4 regions of the Terribacillus sp. FSL K6-0262 genome follow, and region 4 is predicted to be linked to each of the others. Evidence: riboswitches for the same ligand, from Rfam matches in the RefSeq annotation. Region 4 holds a riboswitch; each other region holds the start of a gene.
What was found. Region 4 has a riboswitch for S-adenosylmethionine ahead of MHI54_RS03615 (methionine biosynthesis PLP-dependent protein). Riboswitches for the same ligand answer to the same signal wherever they lie in the genome.
Positions count from the first base shown of each region.

Region 1 (4,770 bases), 110 kb from region 4:
GGACGACCCGGCCGGAATCGGCATTGGATTGGTACAGTCTGGCTCCAATGATCAGAAACAGCAGCTTAAGCGATAAAATTCTCCATTTTCAAGCTGTCCTTCCATAAAAAAAAACAGGCGTATCAGCTGACTGATACGCCTGTTTTTATTTTGCTGCTTTTTGCAGTTTTGTAATCATTTGCAAGGCACGGCCTGTACCGATTGCAACGGATTCCAATGGGTTCGGAGCCAGGTGCACGGGTACGGAAATTTCAGAAGCAAGCCACTGCTGCATGCCTTTGAGCAATGCTCCTCCTCCAGTCAAGATGACACCATGGTCAACGATATCCCCGCTTAGTTCCGGCGGGCAATCTTCCAATGTCATGCGGATTGTCTCCAGGATCTGTTCCAATGATTCCTTCAGTGCCACCTGTACTTCCTTAGAGGAAATCCCGACAGTTTTAGGCAGTCCAGTTACCATATCGCGGCCGCGGACATCCATCATCAGCTCGTCGTGCTCGATCAAAGCATGACCGATCTCCATCTTGATTTGTTCTGCAGTTCTTTCCCCGATCAAGATGTTGTAGTGCTTGCGGATATATTGGACAATTTCTTCATCCATGGAATCCCCGCCGATACGCACGGAACGGCAGGATACCACGCCGCCGAAAGAGATGATGCCAACTTCGCTTGTACCGCCGCCGATATCGACGATCACATTGGCCACTGGCTCATCAACAGGAAGGTCCGCTCCAATAGCTGCGGCAATCGGTTCTTCAATCAAATGAACATTTTTGGCACCATAGGATTTGACTGCGTTATGTATGGCGCGTCTTTCAACGGAAGTACTGCCGGACGGTGTGCAGACAACAATGGTAGGCTTGCGAAGGGAAGCGCCCATCACCTTGCTTACTTTTTTCAGAATTTCTTTCAATAATTGAGCTGTTACGTCATAGTCAGCGATTACGCCATCTTTCAATGGACGGATCGGTACGATATTCTGGGGAGTCTTACCGACCATTTCCTTTGCCTCGGCTCCAACCGCCACAACATTTTTTGTTTCCAAATCGATCGCTACGACGGAAGGTTCATTCAATACGATTCCTTTTTGTTTTGTATACACAAGTATATTTGCAGTGCCAAGGTCTATTCCGATTTCAGGATTAGCAAACATTATATTTCCTCCAATGATGACATATTTCTACTATATTCATTCTCCCCCGATATTTACTTTATGGGGGTGGATGCGTCAAAGAGCCGAAAAGCTCCTAATTTCGACATAGTTCATTCTATCACCTGGTATAGAGGTGTTAAAGAGATACCTTTATCCTAATTTGGCAGAATAAACTAATAAGTTTAGGAAGATAGTATTATATGAAGAGACAAACGCAAAGTCAATTTACAGATAGATTACAAATAATGAGGGATTGTTACAAAAACTAGGAAGGAAAAAAGGTGTCAATCCTGATTTTCATCCAATATATAGCAGGGTGGCTGTTTATTGCTAGTTTCAAAGCAAGATGAGCGGGTGCGATTTCGCATAGGAACCGACTTTTAGCATGAGACTTCGGGAAGGAGAGCCAATTGGAAAATCCAGGCTGCAATATTACATAAAAACGCATGCTATGATGTTGCTGCATCAAGAAAACACATACATCCCGAAAGGAGCAACATCATGTTCAAGAAAGTATTAGTAACAACACTATCCACAGCTATCCTGGCAGGAGGCGCTTTGGCAGGCACAGCAAACGCTGCACCGGCACAGCCAACTAAAGAAGAAGTTCAAGTGCACGTAGCACATGTAGTGAAAAGCGGATCTTTCTCTTCTATCGAAGATTTGAATAAATGGGTGAATGATTATCTATCAGCTTATAACATTCACATCGATGTTGATAGCTTGCTAGCGAAATACAATGTTCAACAGCCAGCACAACAAGAAACAGCACAGACTCCTGTACAAGCTCAACCTAAGCAGGAGGAAGCAAAAGCACCTGCTTCTAATAAAGAAGAGCAAAAAGCTGCTCCGCAAAAAGAAGAAAAAGCTGAAGAGCAAGCAACTGAACAAAAAGCACAAGCTCCAGCACAAAAACAAGAAACTGCTTCTGACAGCAAGCAGACAGAAGACAAGCAAGCTGCAGAAGGGCTGAGCGCATTTGAACAGCAAGTAGTGGACTTGACTAACCAAGAGCGTGAAAAAGCTGGTCTCAAGCCATTGAAAGCAGATGCTGAGCTAAGCAAAGTAGCACGCGCTAAATCCCAGGACATGGCTGACAATGGTTACTTCGACCACAACAGCCCGACTTACGGTTCTCCATTCGACATGATGAAATCTTTCGGTATCTCCTATCAGACTGCAGGTGAAAACATCGCCCAAGGTCAAAAGACTCCGGAAGAAGTTGTGGAAGCTTGGATGAACAGCCAAGGTCACCGTGAAAACATCCTTAACCCTGATTATACAAACATCGGTGTAGGGTACGTGGAAAACGGTAACTATTGGACACAGCAATTCATTGGTAAATAATTCAGATTATTGTATAATGAAAAGCAACCGATGCGGAATCGGTTGCTTTTTTGATTTTTGGGAGGGATTGTATGGATCTGATTTCGCTGCTTGCCGAAGAACGGATCAAGAAGGCGGAAGAAAGTGGAGAATTCCGCAACCTTCCCGGTGCAGGGAAACCTCTGGAACTGGAGGATTTATCCGGCGTACCAGAGGATATGCGGATGAGCTATAAGATCCTGAAGAATGCCGGCTATGTCCCGCCCGAAATGGAGCTGCAAAAAGAGATTGTGGCCTTACGTGATTTACTGCGTGTTTGTACGGATGATTCAGAGCGGGCGGCTTATCGGAAACGGATCAGCGAAAAGGAGATTCAATACGAAGCATTGCTGCAAAAGCTCAAGAAGCATTCGCCAAGCACCTTGGGTCAATACCGGGAACAAATCGAGCGCAATTTAACATAATCAAATAGTATTTTCTTATCAAGAGAGGTGGAGGGACTGGCCCTTGGAAGCCTCGGCAACAGGCAATGATGCACTGTGCCAATTCCAGCAGACGATGGTCTGACAGATAAGAGGAGCTTTTCGCCTTGGATAAGGAGCCTCTTCTGTAAAACGGAAGAGGCTTTTTTACATATTTTAAAGGAGTGAGAGATAATGACGAAACAAATCATCCTGCAAGCTTTCGATATGACTGCAGCTATGCACAATTCCCACGGCTTATGGAAGCATCCCGAGAGCAGAAGGCATCGCGAGTATAAGTCGCTTGACTACTGGATCGGGCATGCGCGCCTGCTGGAAAAAGGCAAGTTCGATGCGGTGTTCTTCGCTGATGTACTCGGCGTTTATGATGTCTATGGCGGGGATGAAAAGGCTGCTTTGCGCGACGGAGTCCAAGTGCCGCTGAATGACCCTGCCTTTGCCATCCCGGCAATGGCAGCTGTGACGGAGAACCTTTCCTTCGCTGTCACGGTCAGTACATCCTACGAGCAGCCATTCCATAATGCGCGTAAATTCTCGACTCTCGACCACTTGACCAAGGGGCGTGTCGCTTGGAATATCGTTACATCCTACTTACCGAATGCGGCCCGGAATTTCGGGCTGGAAAAAATGGTCAAGCATGATGAACGTTACCGGATAGCAGAGGAATTCCTGGAGGTTTCTTATAAGCTGCTTGAAGACAGCTGGGAAGAGGATGCGGTTGTTTCAGATCCGGAAAGAGGCGTTCTGGTGGACCCGGATAAGGTACATCGCATCAAGCACAAGGGGAAATACTTCTCCGTTGAAGGGCCTCATGTCAGTGAGCCATCCCCGCAGCGTACGCCAGTGCTTTACCAAGCGGGAACCTCTGAAAAAGGGCGCGATTTCGCAGCCAGACATGCTGAATGTGTGTTTGTCGGCGGACCGACACCGGAAAAAATCAACTACTATATCGAGGATATCAAAACGCGTGCAGAAGCATACGGCAGAAGCCGTGATGAAATCAAAGCATTCACTTTCCTGAATGTAGTCGTTGCTGAAACGGAAGAGGAAGCATATGCGAAATATGAAGAAATCAAGAAATATTGGAGTGCAGATGCAGCAAAGGCCCAGTATGGTGGATCGACTGGTTATGACTTGGCATCCTATGAAGATGAGGATGAACTGTTCACGTACAAGCATACGGAACAAGGGCAATCACGAGCTGCATATTTGACCAAGGACGCTGCCAGGCCATTCACGGTCAAAGAGATACAAGAGAAATTCAGCAAACCAGCTGAAATGGAGATCATCATCGGCAGCCCTGAACAGGTGGCCGACAGGATCGAGGACTTTTTTGTGAGGAGCGGAGTGGATGGCTTTAACCTGACCCATTATATTACGCCGAGGGACTTGGAGGACTTCGTCGAATTGGTTGTGCCAATCCTGCAAGAGCGGGGATTGTATAAAAAGGACTATGCAGGAGGTACATTCCGGGAGAAATTATTCGGACATCCGCATCTCCCCGGGACGCATCCGGCAAAACAAGGAAAGAGGAGCTGAACCATCAGCTCCTCTTTCCTATTCCAGATAAGTCAATGTGCCAGTCCCATCCTGATACGAAACCGTTGTCAAAGCACCGTTGATCAATGTCAATTGCGGCGGCATATGTCCTATATCAGTGTCGAAGATGATCGGCAATCCGATTTCATCGGCGAATTCCCGGATCATTTGCTCGTCTGTGTAATCCTCTGAAGGTGTGCTTCGAGCGGGTCTGCCGAATAATACACCGCTTGCCCGATCGAACCAGCCGAGCTCCTTCAGGTGCCAAAG
Region 1 covers NZ_CP150277.1:824,042-828,811, reverse strand. The annotation lists gene MHI54_RS04305 (hypothetical protein) at 1-51, shown strand, start outside; gene mreBH (rod-share determining protein MreBH) at 146-1,153, opposite strand; gene MHI54_RS04295 (CAP domain-containing protein) at 1,655-2,500, shown strand; gene MHI54_RS04290 (DUF1992 domain-containing protein) at 2,572-2,943, shown strand; SAM riboswitch class I at 2,956-3,056, shown strand; gene MHI54_RS04285 (LLM class flavin-dependent oxidoreductase) at 3,136-4,500, shown strand; gene MHI54_RS04280 (S66 peptidase family protein) at 4,519-4,770, opposite strand, start outside.
Region 1: it holds a riboswitch for S-adenosylmethionine, as region 4 does, so the genes downstream of both, MHI54_RS04285 (LLM class flavin-dependent oxidoreductase) here and MHI54_RS03615 (methionine biosynthesis PLP-dependent protein) in region 4, are expected to answer to the same signal.

Region 2 (4,770 bases), 520 kb from region 4:
CTGTGCCCGGCGAATTCATTAGCTGGATCACTTCCTGCGCGATTACAAGCGACTACAAAACATTGATTTTCGATGGCCCTGCTGAGCAGGAGTGCGCGCCAGTGGTCCAGCCGCTGCTTCGGCCACTCAGCGACGACGAATAATACTTGCTGATCATGTATCATATGCGTGCGGATGAATTCCGGAAAACGGATATCATAGCAGATGACCCCGGCCGCTTGCTTGTTTCCGATGGAGAAAGAGGCAGACCTGTCGCCTTGGGTGAGGAACTTCTCTTCATCCATCAGCCGGAATAGATGTGCCTTGTCATATTCATGCAGCAATTCGCCTGCTGGCCCGAAGACAAGCATCGTGTTATGGATGCCTGCTTCCGTTTGCTTGGCGATGGAACCAGCGACGATATATACCTGATGGGCCTTGGCCAGCCTGCTGATGAACCGCTTCGTCGTTTCTCCCTCATCATCGCTGATGGCATCAAGCCTTGTCAGATCATAACCAGTGGTCCAAAGCTCGGGCAGCACAATGACATCAGCATTTTCCTGTGCCTCATTTATCAATGCTTCCATTTTTCCATAATTGGCTTCTGGATCGCCAAAAATGATATCATGCTGAATCAATGCAAGCTTCATTGTGTCACTCCCTGATTTGCCGCAACGAATGTTTCTACACGGTGCATTGCCTCCACTACTCGATCCGAAGAGGAAACATGCATGAAATGAATCGATTCCCCTGGAGCTACTGCGCCGTCTGCGGTGATTTTCATTGCTCTATCAAGATCCCCTTTCACGCCAAGCTCTTTCAATACGGTAGGTAGGCCGAGCTTACGGTAGAATGGCAGCAAAGTGAGAATCTCGTCAAATTTCCCCTCCAACGCAAGCTGGATAAGAATGCCGTAAGCCACTTTATTCCCATGCAGCTGCTCATGTGTTTCTGGCAATCTGGTCAATCCGTTGTGAATGGAATGAGCACCGGCGATACGGCCGTACTCGTCCCCGAATCCGCCTACCATACCGCCTGCCATGATGATGGTTTCCGCAACTCTGAGGAATGAACTGTCTGCTCGCTTATCCTGTAAAGAACAAATCGCTGCATCACCTTCAGCAATAAGGATATCACGGCATAATTTGGCAGCATTGCGAGCGATTTGGACAGCTAGCGGCTGATCGGTCATATTTTCGGTCAGCACATCTGCCTCATACCATTTTGCCAATGTATCGCCAATGCCGGCAATCAGATAAGGTGCTGGTGTCGTGAGCAGCAGCCTTGGCTCGACCAGGAGCATGAATGTACTGCGAGGGAAGATTGTATATTCGACAAAATTGCCTGCCTCATCATAGAAGACGCTAAGGGAAGCCCATGGGGAGCAGTTGGATATGATTGTAGGAATCAATATGACGGGAAGCCCTGCCTCATCAGCAGCGGCTTTGGCGGTATCCAACACTTTTCCGCCGCCTACGCCGATTATGAATTGAGCAGCTTCTCCTGTTGCGATATTTGCTAATCTAGCTGCTTCCGCATGTGTGCATTGACCATTATAGGCAACACGTTTAACCGGCAGATCGATGTGGTCCAGGAATGGAGAAGCGGCTTTCCAGGATGCATCACCGTGAATAAGCAAGCCGTTTGTCCAATTCAATCCTGCAAGCCTTGCGGGAAGGCTGTCCAATATATTTTCTTCGCACGCATAATAGTTTGGTGCACCTTTAATGTTGATCGTCATGCTGTCACCTCATTGATTTTTTATACAAAAAAACTCTTCCAAGCGAAATTGGAAGAGGGAAAGGCCAACGCATCCGTCCCCTTATCCCTCAGCATTTGCTGTTGGAATTAGCACCGTGTGCATTACGCACCGGTTGCCGGGCTTCATCGGGCCAAGTCCCTCCGCCTTCTCTTGATAAGAGTGAGTGAATCATGTATGATTTGTTCATTATTACATTGTATTTCCAAGACTGTCAAGATTGTCAATAGTCAGAATGGATGGATGCAAGGTGACAGGAGAGTGAGTCAAATGGATTTTCCGTTTTCAGATGCGCTGAAACAATTGCCGGAACAGTTTTTTGCCGGCTTGGTACACAAGGTGGGTTTGCTGGAGCAACAGGGGCACGATATCATCAAGCTCGGGCAGGGGAACCCTGATTTGCCGACACCGCAGCATATCGTAGATAAATTGAAAGAAGCCTCTGATAATCCGGCTTATCATAAATATTCACCATTCAGAGGCTTTGATTTTCTTAAACAGGCAGTCTGTGACTTTTATGACCGGGAATACGGCGTGAAACTAGATCCCGAAACAGAAGTGGCCATCATGTTCGGCTCTAAGACAGGTTTGGTGGAGATCAGTCAATGTCTTTTGAATCCGGGTGATTTGGCATTGCTTCCGGATCCGGGGTATCCCGATTATATGTCCGGAATCGAACTTGCACAAGCACGGACATCGCTCATGCCATTGACTGCTGAGAATGGATTCCTGCCTGAGTATGATGCTATTTCTGCGGGTGATCTGGAAGAAGCAAAGCTAATGTTCCTGAATTATCCGAACAACCCGACTGCTGCTACAGCAGATCGGGAGTTCTTCGATAAAACAGTGGAACTGGCAAAGGAACATAAAATTTGTGTCCTGCATGATTTCGCTTATGGTGCACTTGGGTTTGATGGAGAAAAACCGCAGAGCTTCCTGCAATCCGAGGGCAGCAAGGAAGTCGGCATCGAGATGTACACCTTATCCAAAACCTATAATATGGCAGGCTGGCGCATCGCTTTTGCTGTCGGCAATGCTTCCGTGATAGAAAGCCTGAATTTGATTCAAGATCATCTTTATGTGAGCTTGTTCGGAGCCATGCAGGAAGCGGCAGCGTATGCCCTGACGTCAGATCAAACCTGTGTGGAAGAGCTGATTCACACATATGAAGCCAGAAGGGATGCCTTTATCGGCCATTTGCGTGCAATCGGCTGGGATGTACCTGAACCAAAGGGGACTTTCTTTGTTTGGCTGCCTGTTCCGAACGGATTCACATCGGAGGAATTTGCGGATTTGCTGCTTGAAAAGGCCCATGTGGCGGTTGCTCCCGGCAATGGTTTCGGGAAGCATGGTGAAGGATACGTTCGAGCCGGTCTATTGGATACGGAAGAAAGATTGCTGGAGGCTGCAAAGCGAATCGAAAGGCTCGGCATCTTCTCGAAGGCATAGAAAAGAGCCAGTCAAGGGGACTGGCTCTTCTTGGTCAGTTGGTGACTGCACAGCGGTTAGGACCGGATTCGATGTCTGCTGCCTCTGTTTCATCTATGGTTGTGTTTCCTTGATTCGCTTCCCGGATCAGCTGATAGCTATTGGGCTGACGCGCAGGGATGCTGTTTAAAACGGAAGCAGTGAACTCGCTCGAATCTTTCATCTGCAGACGAGGGTTCTTTCGGTATAGATCTTCCATTCGTGCTTGTACCGTTCCATCTGGTCCGATTTCCGAAAGCTCCGAGAAATGGGCAGGCAGGACGATCAAGTCCAGCGACAATAATGGATATTTTTCATATAAGGTGCTGTACAAATCTTGTACCCATTGTTCTGCCTGACCTGCCAGATCCGGGCGTCCGATCGACTCGGTAAAGAGCGTATCCCCGGATAACAGGTATGTGTCATCAACGACAAAACTGATGCTTCCCTCTGTATGACCTGGTGAGGCAACACAGCGAATGCCTTCCTCGGGCTTGCCCAAGGGTATTTTGGTCCCGTCTTGTAACGGGGAAAAGCTGAACTTTGCTTCTTTTCCATCATTGGCAGGGAACCAATAGGTCGCCCCGGTTTCCTCTGCGAGCTTTTGTCCGCCGGATAAATGATCTGCGTGGAGGTGGGTATCCAATACATGTTTGATTTCCCATCCATTCTCCTTTGCGAAAGAAACATAGGCTTCCGTGAATCTGGCCGGGTCCACTACGGCTGCTTCGCCTCCAGAGACGATCATATAGGATAGGCAGCCTTTCCCGATGCGCATAAACTGGTAAATCGATCCGCCATACGTAAGGTCACCGATCTTCGCTGGACTGATTGTTTCTCCCCATGCTTGCATACCGCCGACCACATGGACACCATTATCCATGCCAGCCGACTCTAAAAGAGAGACAGCTGTCTGGGCTGATTTGCCCCGATAGCACATCACATAGACAGGCTCTTGTTCTGGCAGCTGTCTGCGGGCTTTATTCGGGTCAGCTTTGATGTCGGCAAATGGAATGGCGTATCTTTTGACGCTGCCGGCATCAATGGCCCAATCTTGTACATCCGCCGTTTGCCGGATATCCAGCAGATGGACGGTTTCTTTCTTTTTGATTTTTTCTGCCAGCTCTGCTGTGTGCAATGGATTCATGCAATCGTCTCCTTTAGAAATCTTTTTTTATTATAGGAAGGAGTAATTTGACTCCTTTCTTATTGACAGGGAATATCCTGCTGTCAGCAAGCAGATGGCTAGCATAGCCGGCTGTGCCGGCAAGCTGGGTTCCGAAAAGGGCTGTCTCTTGTTCGAAGAATGTCATCAATATGTAGAAATAGATCAGCCCGATCAAGGAATGCGTGTAACTTCTATGAGCAAGGAAGGATGCGATCCCGATATAGCATCCGCTCATGACAACCCATGTATGCCCGGCATACAACCCTGTCAGCAGCACAGCGATGCCGGTGATCAGCAGCATGAACTTCTTATTGATTACGCGGGAGAGAACCATAATTCCTGCTCCGATCGCCAACCCGATATAACGATCTTGGCCAAATAAATTCCACATACTATA
Region 2 covers NZ_CP150277.1:1,229,976-1,234,745, reverse strand. The annotation lists gene MHI54_RS06345 (carbon-nitrogen family hydrolase) at 1-629, opposite strand, end outside; gene MHI54_RS06340 (iron-containing alcohol dehydrogenase family protein) at 626-1,720, opposite strand; SAM riboswitch class I at 1,799-1,901, opposite strand; gene MHI54_RS06335 (pyridoxal phosphate-dependent aminotransferase) at 2,009-3,187, shown strand; gene MHI54_RS06330 (MBL fold metallo-hydrolase) at 3,222-4,352, opposite strand; gene MHI54_RS06325 (metal-dependent hydrolase) at 4,366-4,770, opposite strand, start outside.
Region 2: it holds a riboswitch for S-adenosylmethionine, as region 4 does, so the genes downstream of both, MHI54_RS06340 (iron-containing alcohol dehydrogenase family protein) here and MHI54_RS03615 (methionine biosynthesis PLP-dependent protein) in region 4, are expected to answer to the same signal.

Region 3 (4,770 bases), 430 kb from region 4:
CCGCCAAAAATAATGCATCGAACTGACCGCGCTCCAATATCTGCGCAAGTTCCGTCCAATAATCCAAATCCTTGTAGCGATGCGCCTGATCCTCAGGGTGTGTCCAGAGCCCGGGTGATTGGTGTCCGACGCAATTCATATCAAATGCATTCAAATAGATCCGTTTATTTGTCATTTGGTGATCCTCCTTTGATTATCTGACAGCAAGCTCATCCATCGCATGTATTTGAGCTTTCGCAGCTGGGGCCAAAAATGGCGTCAATAGAAAACTAAGTGCATAAAGAATGGCAAATCCCCATACAACGCCGATGATGCCCAGGTAATTGTTCAGTATCCCGACAAGCACGGGCCCCAGGAACTGACTGGCTCCTGCGCCCAAATTGAGTACGGATATCGCCGCACCGCGATTGGCAGGAGCAAGTGTCGGCAGGATGGCAGACAGTGGGACAAAGGCTGCAATCGCCGCACCGAATAGGATGGCGTTCAATAAAAGCAGCGGGATGTTTGCTCCGAAGGCCGCCGGAATGTAGTAGTAAAGCAGCGAGCAGACAGCAGCTCCGACACAGCCGAACCAGCGGACCACCTTCACCCAGCCGATCCGGTCGCCAAGCATGCCGAACAGAACCCCTGCTGCCATATTGCTGACAGACTGTACAGCCCACAGCTGCAGCCATTGACTCGTTGATATATCCAAGAAACTGGTGAAGAATCCAGGCATGACAACGACAAATCCGTACCATCCAGCTGTATTGATTGTCCGGAGCAGACCGCCGGCAGCAACCCGCGGGCTTTCCCATAGGATCGTGATCCCCTTCAGCGCTTCGGCCCATTTATTTTCTTTAAGCTGATCCTGGATCCTAAACCCTTCCCGATCTTTATCATCCACCAAGGCAATTCCCAGAATCCCCCCCAGGATGATCCAGATAAGCGAGCTCCACAGCGTGGCCATTTCCCCGATGAAAGGAAGGAGGACACTTGGATAATAGGAGCCAAGAAACCCTATTCCGCCCGCGAACATAAAGAAAAACCAGCCCATTGCCGTTGCCAGCTTTTGCTTCTCGGTACGGTAGGCAATCCACACGATGAAAGCAAAGGCAAACAGCGGATAGCCGAAACCGCGGAGGCCGTACATGAGCACCATCATCGAAAAGCTTTCTAAATAAAGACCGAGATACAGAAAACCGATTTCGAAAACCACCCATGTGAACAGCCCGATCAGCATCGTCTTGCGCGGTCCGATGACCTCCCCAAGCACACCGGCAAGCCAGGAAGCGAAAGTAAGCACAATCCCATAAGCGCTGAACATGATCGCTGACTGATTGGCAGTGAAGCCGATATCGACCACATACTTAGACAAAAATGCTTGCTCGATACCATCACCGGTCATGAATAATAAAATGGCAAGCAAACCGCCAATGACTTGAACAGGCATCCCAAACAGTGTTCTCTTAGCTAATGGTGCGCTCATCATTCTCCTCCCTCACTTTACAGCCGCAGCAGCATGAGTGCGGCGGATCGCCTCAGCCAGCTGATTCGTCTGTGTTCTGAGCCTTTCACCGGTTTCTTCATCTGCAATCGGATTCTCCGGGTTCTCCTTGTTGATGTGATGATCGCATAGATACACACCCTGCAATGCTTCACCCTTAAGATTGGCGATAAGCGGCTTTAATGCATAATCTATCGCGAGCAGATGTGCCGGGCTGCCGCCTGTCATGATCGGAAGCACTGGCTTATTCCTGAATGCGTCCTGCGGGAATAAATCAAGTAGAGCCTTCAATATGCCTGTATAGGCTGCTTTGTAAACAGGGGAGGCAATAATCAATCCTTTCGCGTTTCTGACTGCCTGGCTTGCCGCCGAGATTGCCGGACTGTCGAATTTCGCATACAGAAGATCCTCCGGCTCAAAATCGGTAACACAAATCTCGCTTACGGAATAACCTTGCTCTTTTGCCTGCTTGCCGGCATACTTTGCTGCCAGCTGCGACCGCGAATGTTTGGATGGACTTCCTGAGAGAATAATAATGTCAGTCAATTTGTCATTTCTCCTTTTTCCGTGGTAGAGTGACTAAACGAAAAAAAGCTCCCTTTTCCGAAGAAAAGAGAGCGTGATATAATCGCCCGCACTCTTATCTTCCAAGAATTTAATCTTGCTGGATTTAGCACCTTTCTGACATCGTCAGAGGTTGCTGAAGCTTCATCGGGCCAGTCCCTCGGCTTCTCTTGATAAGAACTGTATGAAATTGTCTTCAATGATACGTGCACCGCTCAAAAAAGTCAATGCTAATTGTGCGAAAATTTCCAATATAGTACTTTTGTCATTTCGTTTGTTCTGTTCATATCCCTTCCATCCTGATCCGTGTTGCCCATACTGACTTTTAGAGTCTGCTATACCTGCTGACATTCAATAGAATGCCGACGGAACTCAAGGTAAGTGTCAGCGACGATCCCCCATAGCTCAAAAACGGAAGCGTAATGCCAGTAACCGGTATCAAACCAATGACCACACTGATATTGATCATGCATTGAATGGCTATCATCCCGGTGATGCCCAATGCCAGCAAGCTGCTGAAACCATCCGGGGCCCGGAGTGCAACTTGGATGCCGCGCCATAAAAACAGCAGGAAAAGCAGCATGACGCCAGCACCGCCTATGAAGCCTAGCTCCTCTGCTAAAATAGCAAAGATGAAATCCGTTTGCGGCTCCGGCAGATAGAAAAATTTCTGCAGGCTATTCCCTAGCCCAAGCCCCATCAAGCCTCCTGGACCGATTGCATATAGGGACTGGATGATCTGAAATCCTTCACCCAAAGGATCTTGCCATGGATCGAGGAATGCGGTGATGCGCTGGATGCGATACGGCGCTGACAAAATCAGCGCAGCAAATGCAGCCAAGCCCAATATGCCCAGTCCGACAAAGTGAGTGATCCTCGCTCCGCTGACCAGAATCATCACCATGCATGTAAGCACAAGGACAACGCCAGTTCCAAGATCCGGCTGGAGCATGATCATTCCGAATGCCGTAAAGACGAGCAGGAGTGATGGCAGGAACCCTTCCTTCAGGGAAGTTATATATTTCTGTTTAGCCGACAGATAGACGGCCAAATAGATGATCAAACCCAGCTTGGTGAATTCCGAAGGCTGGATGCTGAAGGCCCCTACACCGATCCAGCTCCGCGCACCGCCCCGAACCATTCCGATACCGGGAATGAGGACGGCGATAAGTAAAATGAAGCAAATCAGCAGGAGTATCTTGGCATATTTCCGCCAATTTTCATAATGCACCCTGGATATGATGAGCATCGCTCCCAGCCCCACCCCGGCAAACAGCAGCTGCCGTTTCGCAAAAAAGAAGCCATCGCCGAATTTATACTCCGCCCATATCGCAGAAGCACTGTATACCATGATGATGCCGATTGTCAGCAAGCCCCCTATGGATGAGAGCAATAGCCAGTCCGTCTTCGGAAGATTAGATTTACGCAAAGAAAAACCCCATTTCCTTGGATTGGAATTGGGGGTCCGCATGCAGCGAAGCGGCTGAGCAGGACAAGCCCCTACTCTAATGTATGCACCGCTTCAACAAACATGTCTCCTCTTTCTTCGAATGTCCGGTACTGATCCCAGCTTGCACAAGCCGGCGACAGCAGGATGACATCGCCGCTTTCCGAAATGCGATAGGCGATGGAAGCTGCCTCTTTGACATCCTTGGCGTGTTCGATAAGTTCGATGCCAGCCATATAGGCAGTCTCCCGCAGTTTTTCAGCCGTTTCACCGAACACGATCAACGCCTTGACATGTTCCATGAAAGGAACGAGTGTTTCAAATGTATTACCGCGATCCAAGCCGCCTGCAAGCAGGATGGTAGGCTGGTCGAAAGAAGATAATGCCTTGGATGTTGCCAGGATATTGGTGGCCTTGGAATCATTATAGAATGCCCGGCCATTGATATGTTTGATATACTGCAGACGATGTTCGACGCCTGAGAATGTCTTCAATACTTGCTGGATGCCTTCATTGGTCGCCCCTGCCAGCTTGGCAGCGGCAACAGCAGCGAGGATGTTTTCCAGCTGATGGCCGCCGACAAGGAGAATGTCCTTGATTGCTGCCACTGGCTCTTCCTTGAAGTATACATGCGTATCATCATACCACGCACCGTCTTCCAGCTTTCGTGCACCGGAAAAAGGAACCAGCGTCGCTTTTGCCTCTTTGACGATTTCACGCAGACGTTCATCCTCCGCGTTATAAACAAGATAATCGCTCTTATCCTGATTGCGGAAGATGTTCGCTTTTGCCTGCACATAGTTCTCGAGGGAATGGTGATAATCCAAATGTGCCTCAAAGATGTTCAGCATCACGCTGATATGGGGACGGAACTGATCGATGCCTTGAAGCTGGAACGATGAAAGCTCCAAAACAAGCCGGTCGTCCTCAGTTGTCCTATTGGCCACTTCAGAAGCAGCTGTTCCTATATTACCGGCGACGTAGGTGCTTACCTGACTTTCCTTGAGCATCTCATAAGCAAGCGTTGTCGTAGTCGTTTTCCCATTGGAACCGGTAATGCCGATCAATGTGCCCTTATGGAGCAGCCCGGCCAGCTCCACTTCCGTCAGCACAGGAATATTCCTCTCCATGGCTGTCTGTACGATCACATTTTCATAGCGGATGCCTGGATTTTTGATTAAAACATCAATACCATCCAGAAGCTCCACTTCCTGCGGACCAAGCTTCACTTGGGCACCTTTTTGTTCCAGTATTCGGACCAGCTCTTCCTGGT
Region 3 covers NZ_CP150277.1:287,669-292,438, forward strand. The annotation lists gene MHI54_RS01415 (LLM class flavin-dependent oxidoreductase) at 1-175, opposite strand, end outside; gene MHI54_RS01420 (MFS transporter) at 194-1,468, opposite strand; gene ssuE (NADPH-dependent FMN reductase) at 1,481-2,032, opposite strand; SAM riboswitch class I at 2,124-2,230, opposite strand; gene spoVE (stage V sporulation protein E) at 2,376-3,479, opposite strand; gene murD (UDP-N-acetylmuramoyl-L-alanine--D-glutamate ligase) at 3,551-4,770, opposite strand, start outside.
Region 3: it holds a riboswitch for S-adenosylmethionine, as region 4 does, so the genes downstream of both, ssuE (NADPH-dependent FMN reductase) here and MHI54_RS03615 (methionine biosynthesis PLP-dependent protein) in region 4, are expected to answer to the same signal.

Region 4 (4,770 bases):
GATTCCACCGCGCCAAGACTGACGGCGAAAACCGGAATGCGAAGCTGTTCAACGAATACCTTCGCATGCTCCCTGCTCGGCAGGATGAAAGATAATACCGCTCCGTTCCCGCTGGCTTGCCCGGTATGTATATCGCGGCCTTTATGGGTTGGCAAACCCGGGTAGAAGACATCTTCCACAAGCGGATGCTCCAGCAAGTAGGATGCTATCCTTCCCGCTGTCTCCGTCGACTGACGCAGCCTTGCTCCCAGCGTCTTGATGCCTTGGAGCAGCAAATAGCTATCCTGGGCACCAAGGATGGCCCCGAATGTATTCTGGATGAAGGCAAGCCGCTCTCCCAGATCGTTGTCCCTGGTGATCAGGAGCCCGGCGATGATATCGCTATGCCCGGAAAGGAACTTGGTCGCACTATGGATGGCTACATCCACACCGAGTGAAAGCGGCTGCTGATACAATGGCGTCAAAAACGTATTATCCAAAAAAGTCAAGCACCCATTCTGCTTGGCCAACCGTACAACCGCACGGATATCCGTCACCTTCAAACGAGGATTGGAGGGTGATTCCAGATAAATGACCTTCGTGTTTGGCTGGATGGCCGCTTCAACCGCATCCAGATCGGTTAGATCCACAAAGGAATGGCTGATCTGGAACTTAGGAAGGATCTCTGTCACAAAACGGTACGTACCGCCATACACATCTTCGGTCACTACCACATGATCGCCCGCAGACAGCAGCATGAATGCAGAAGATATCGCTGCCATGCCCGATGAAAAAGCGAAAGCACATGTCCCTCCCTCCAGTTCTGCCGCCTTTTGCTCGAGCGCTTCCCGTGTCGGATTGCCGGAACGGCTATAGTCGAACGGACCGAAAGCATCGAAGCCTTCCTGATGGTAAGTGGAGGAAAGATAAATCGGCACGTTCACCGCACCTGTCCGCTGTTCCTTATGCCGGCCTTGGATACACGCCGTTTCCAAATGCTGTTCGCTCATAAGATGACCTCCTGGTCCACTCTTTGGAATGCTTGCTGCAAATCTCCGATCAAATCATCCGCTTCTTCGATCCCGACCGAGAAACGGAGCAGCCGATCGCATATTCCCCTGGCTTCCCTTTCTTCAAGAGGGATATCGGCATGGGTCTGTGTCGTTGGATATGTAATGAAACTCTCCACTCCGCCAAGGCTTTCTGCAAATGTAATGGTCTTCAGGCTGCGCAGGAACGGATCGACCCATTTACTGTCCTTGACCCGGAAAGAAAGCATGCCGCCCTTGCCTGCGTATAGGACATCCTCCACCTTTGGCTGCTCTTTCAAATATGCCGCGATGCGCTTGGCATTGGTTTGATGCTGCCGCATTCGGAGCGGCAGCGTCTTCAAGCCACGGATGAGAAGCCAGGAATCGAGCGGGGATAACACGGCACCGATGCCGTTATGGAGTACAGACAGGCGCTCTGACAGCTCTACGCCCTTACTCACGACCAGTCCAGCCAGTACATCATTATGTCCGCCGATATATTTCGTCGCACTATGGATGACGATATCTGCCCCATGTGTAATTGGCTGCTGGAGATAAGGCGTCAGGAATGTATTGTCGACAATCAGCAACAGACCGTGTGCTTTCGCCAGTTGCGCATACGCATCCATATCGATTTCCTGCATCAGTGGATTTGTAGGTGTCTCCAGGAAGATCGCTTTTGTCTCATCCGTAATCATCGCTGCTGTTTCTCCCACTGTCCGAAATGGAGCGTAAATCGGTGTCACTCCGTATGATTCCGAATAGAAATCGAACAGTCGATAGGTGCCGCCATAAATATCCTCCGGCACGAGCAGGGAGTCTCCGGATCGGAAAAGTGATAATACGAGTTGGATCGCTGCCATGCCCGAGCTGCAGGCAAAAGCCCGGTCACCTTTTTCAAGCTTTGCGAATCCTTCCTCCAGAACAGCCCGAGTCGGGTTCTTCGTCCGGGTATAATCATAACCAGTCGATTCCCCGATTCCGCCATGTGCATAAGCAGTGGAAAGATAAACCGGCGGATTGACAGCACCTGTCACTTCATCACTTCGGTTTCCTATCTGTACAAATGTTGTCTCTAAGCTACTTCCCATATCGATTCTCACCCTTCTATATAAAAAAAGAACCTTCTCCCCAAAAAGGAAGAAGGTCCAGTCATAACCGAATCAGCTTCTTATCTTTAAGGCGGATACCTTTTGGAATTAGCACCGTGTCTGGACAGACTGGTTGCTGAGACATCATAGGGCCAATTCCCTCCGTCTCTCTTGATAAGAAAAATCACTATTCATTTTTTATATTATAGCCATGTTAACATACAGGAAAATCCAGTCAAGATATTTTTGATAATTTTCCATCAAATACAATTATTTCTGTTGATTTTTTTAGGCAAAGCCGTTTTTGATGGCAGTCAAAGTAAAAAAATAGGATTGACACCCAGTACTTTTCGGTCTATCCTTTTCCTTACAACTGATATTTCTTATCCAGATTGGTGGAGGGAATGGCCCTAAGAAACCAAAGCAACAGGCTGCAAGCCGCAGTACTGTGCTAATTCCAGGTGTTTGACACTGAAGATAAGAAGAGCGGAAGCTTGAAAAATGGCCCTCTTCTTGTGGAAGGGGCCTTTTTTTAAGACAAAATCCGATTAATTTCATTGGAGATATCAAGATTATTACAGGAGGCTATAGGATGGAGACCACAAAGCAGACCCTTGCGGAGGTACATAAGGAATTGGAACAGGATTTCGCAGAAGTCGTCGAATGGAGACGATATCTGCATCAGCATCCTGAATTGAGTTTTCAAGAGACAGAAACAGCCCGTTTCATCGCTGATAAGCTGCACAGCTTCGGATATGAGGATATCCAGACAAATATCGGCGGCTACGGCATTGTCGCAGCGCTGTCAGGGAAAGAGACTGGGCCGACGATTGCCCTCAGGGCTGATTTCGATGCCCTGCCGATAGAGGACGAGAAAGAAACAGCCTATCGCTCCCAGATACCTGGTGTGATGCATGCTTGCGGGCATGACGGTCATACGGCTGCACTACTCGGGACTGCCAAAGCATTGATCAAGCATAAGGACAGCCTGAAAGGCAAAGTCGTCTTCCTGTTCCAGCCTGCTGAGGAAGTACCGCCCGGCGGTGCCAAGGCGATGATTGAAGATGGAGCACTCGACGGCGTCGATTATGTCTACGGCGCACATCTTAACTCTGCTGCCCCTGTCGGGAAAATCGGTGTCGGCGAAGGATTCAAAATGGCCGCAGTGGATAAATTTTCGATCACCATCCAAGGAAAAGGGGGGCATGGCGCCGCTCCTCAGGAAGCTGTCGATCCAATCGTCATCGGCAGTGATATCGTAAGCGCCTTGCAGAAGATTGTCAGCCGCAGAGTCAGCCCGCTGGAATCCGCGGTTGTGACACTGGGTGTCTTCCAGTCCGGCAATGCGTTCAATGTCATTCCGGATACAGCCAAATTGGAAGGCACGGTCCGGACATTCAATGCCGACATCCGCAAGCAGGTCAGACAGCAGATAGAAGCAATCGTTTCGGGGATCACGAGCGGATTCGGCGCAACCTATTCCATCGATTACCTGCACGGCTATCCTGCGCTTTATAATCATCCTGAGGAGACTGCTCTTTTGCAGAGGCTGTTCTCCGAGCAATTCGGCGAAGAACAGGTAATAGAGCTTGAAACCGGGATGGGAGCGGAAGATTTCGCTTATTACCTGCAGGAAAAACCCGGCAGCTTTTTTAAAGTTGGCTCCCGCAACGAGGATACAGGCACACACTATCCGCATCATCATCCGAAATTCGACATCGATGAGCGCGCATTGCTCATCACCGAAAAAGCGTTCACGAAAATCGTATTCTCGTTATTGGGAAGCTAAGGAGGAAATGTCTTGAAGAAGAGATTTGCACTTATATCATTAGGCTTGGCGGCTACCATCGCACTGTTCGGATGCTCCGGCAATTCCAGCAGCAGTTCCGGCGCAAGCGGCGGAGAACCCGTGGAAGGCGGCGACTTGAACGTTGCCATGACAGCGGATCCCGACACACTGGACTGGATGTATTCCGGTGAAAGCGCTGCGAGAAAAATAGGCTGGCATATCTATGAAGGCCTGTTCGCCCTCGATAAGGATTACCAGGCTCGTCCTTTACTAGCCGACGACTATACCGTCAGCGATGACAAGAAAACATACACGATCACCCTGCGTGATGGACTGAAATTCCACAACGGCCAGGACGTGACTGCCGAGGATGCCAAAGCATCGATCGAACGCTGGCTCAAGGTCTCTTCCGTCGGTAAGATCACAGCAACACATGTGGATGCTGTCGAAGCAACAGATGACTTGACATTGGTCATCACGCTGAAAGACCCGTATGCCGCTTTGCTCACCGATCTGGCTGCTCCGAAAGCATCTGCTGTCATCATTCCTGCCGACATTGCAGAAGCCGCTGGTGAACAGCCGCTGACAAATGAACAGCTGATCGGTACAGGTCCCTTCAAATTCGATTCCTGGAAGCGCGGAAATGAAATCGTCCTTTCCAAATTCAAAGATTATCAATCTCGTAAAGAGGAAGACTGGGGCGGTTTGACAGGTAAGAAGACAGCTTATCTGGATACGATTCATTTCAAGATCGTCAAAGACCCTCAAGTCATGCTCAATGGATTGAAGACAGATTTATATGATTATGTACAGTCCATTCCGCTTGATTTGTATGATGTAGTCGATACGACACCGAACGTCGAACCTGCCATCTCAAGCA
Region 4 covers NZ_CP150277.1:714,612-719,381, forward strand. The annotation lists gene MHI54_RS03610 (aminotransferase class I/II-fold pyridoxal phosphate-dependent enzyme) at 1-989, opposite strand, end outside; gene MHI54_RS03615 (methionine biosynthesis PLP-dependent protein) at 986-2,101, opposite strand; SAM riboswitch class I at 2,179-2,282, opposite strand; SAM riboswitch class I at 2,482-2,585, shown strand; gene MHI54_RS03620 (M20 family metallopeptidase) at 2,694-3,890, shown strand; gene MHI54_RS03625 (ABC transporter substrate-binding protein) at 3,903-4,770, shown strand, end outside.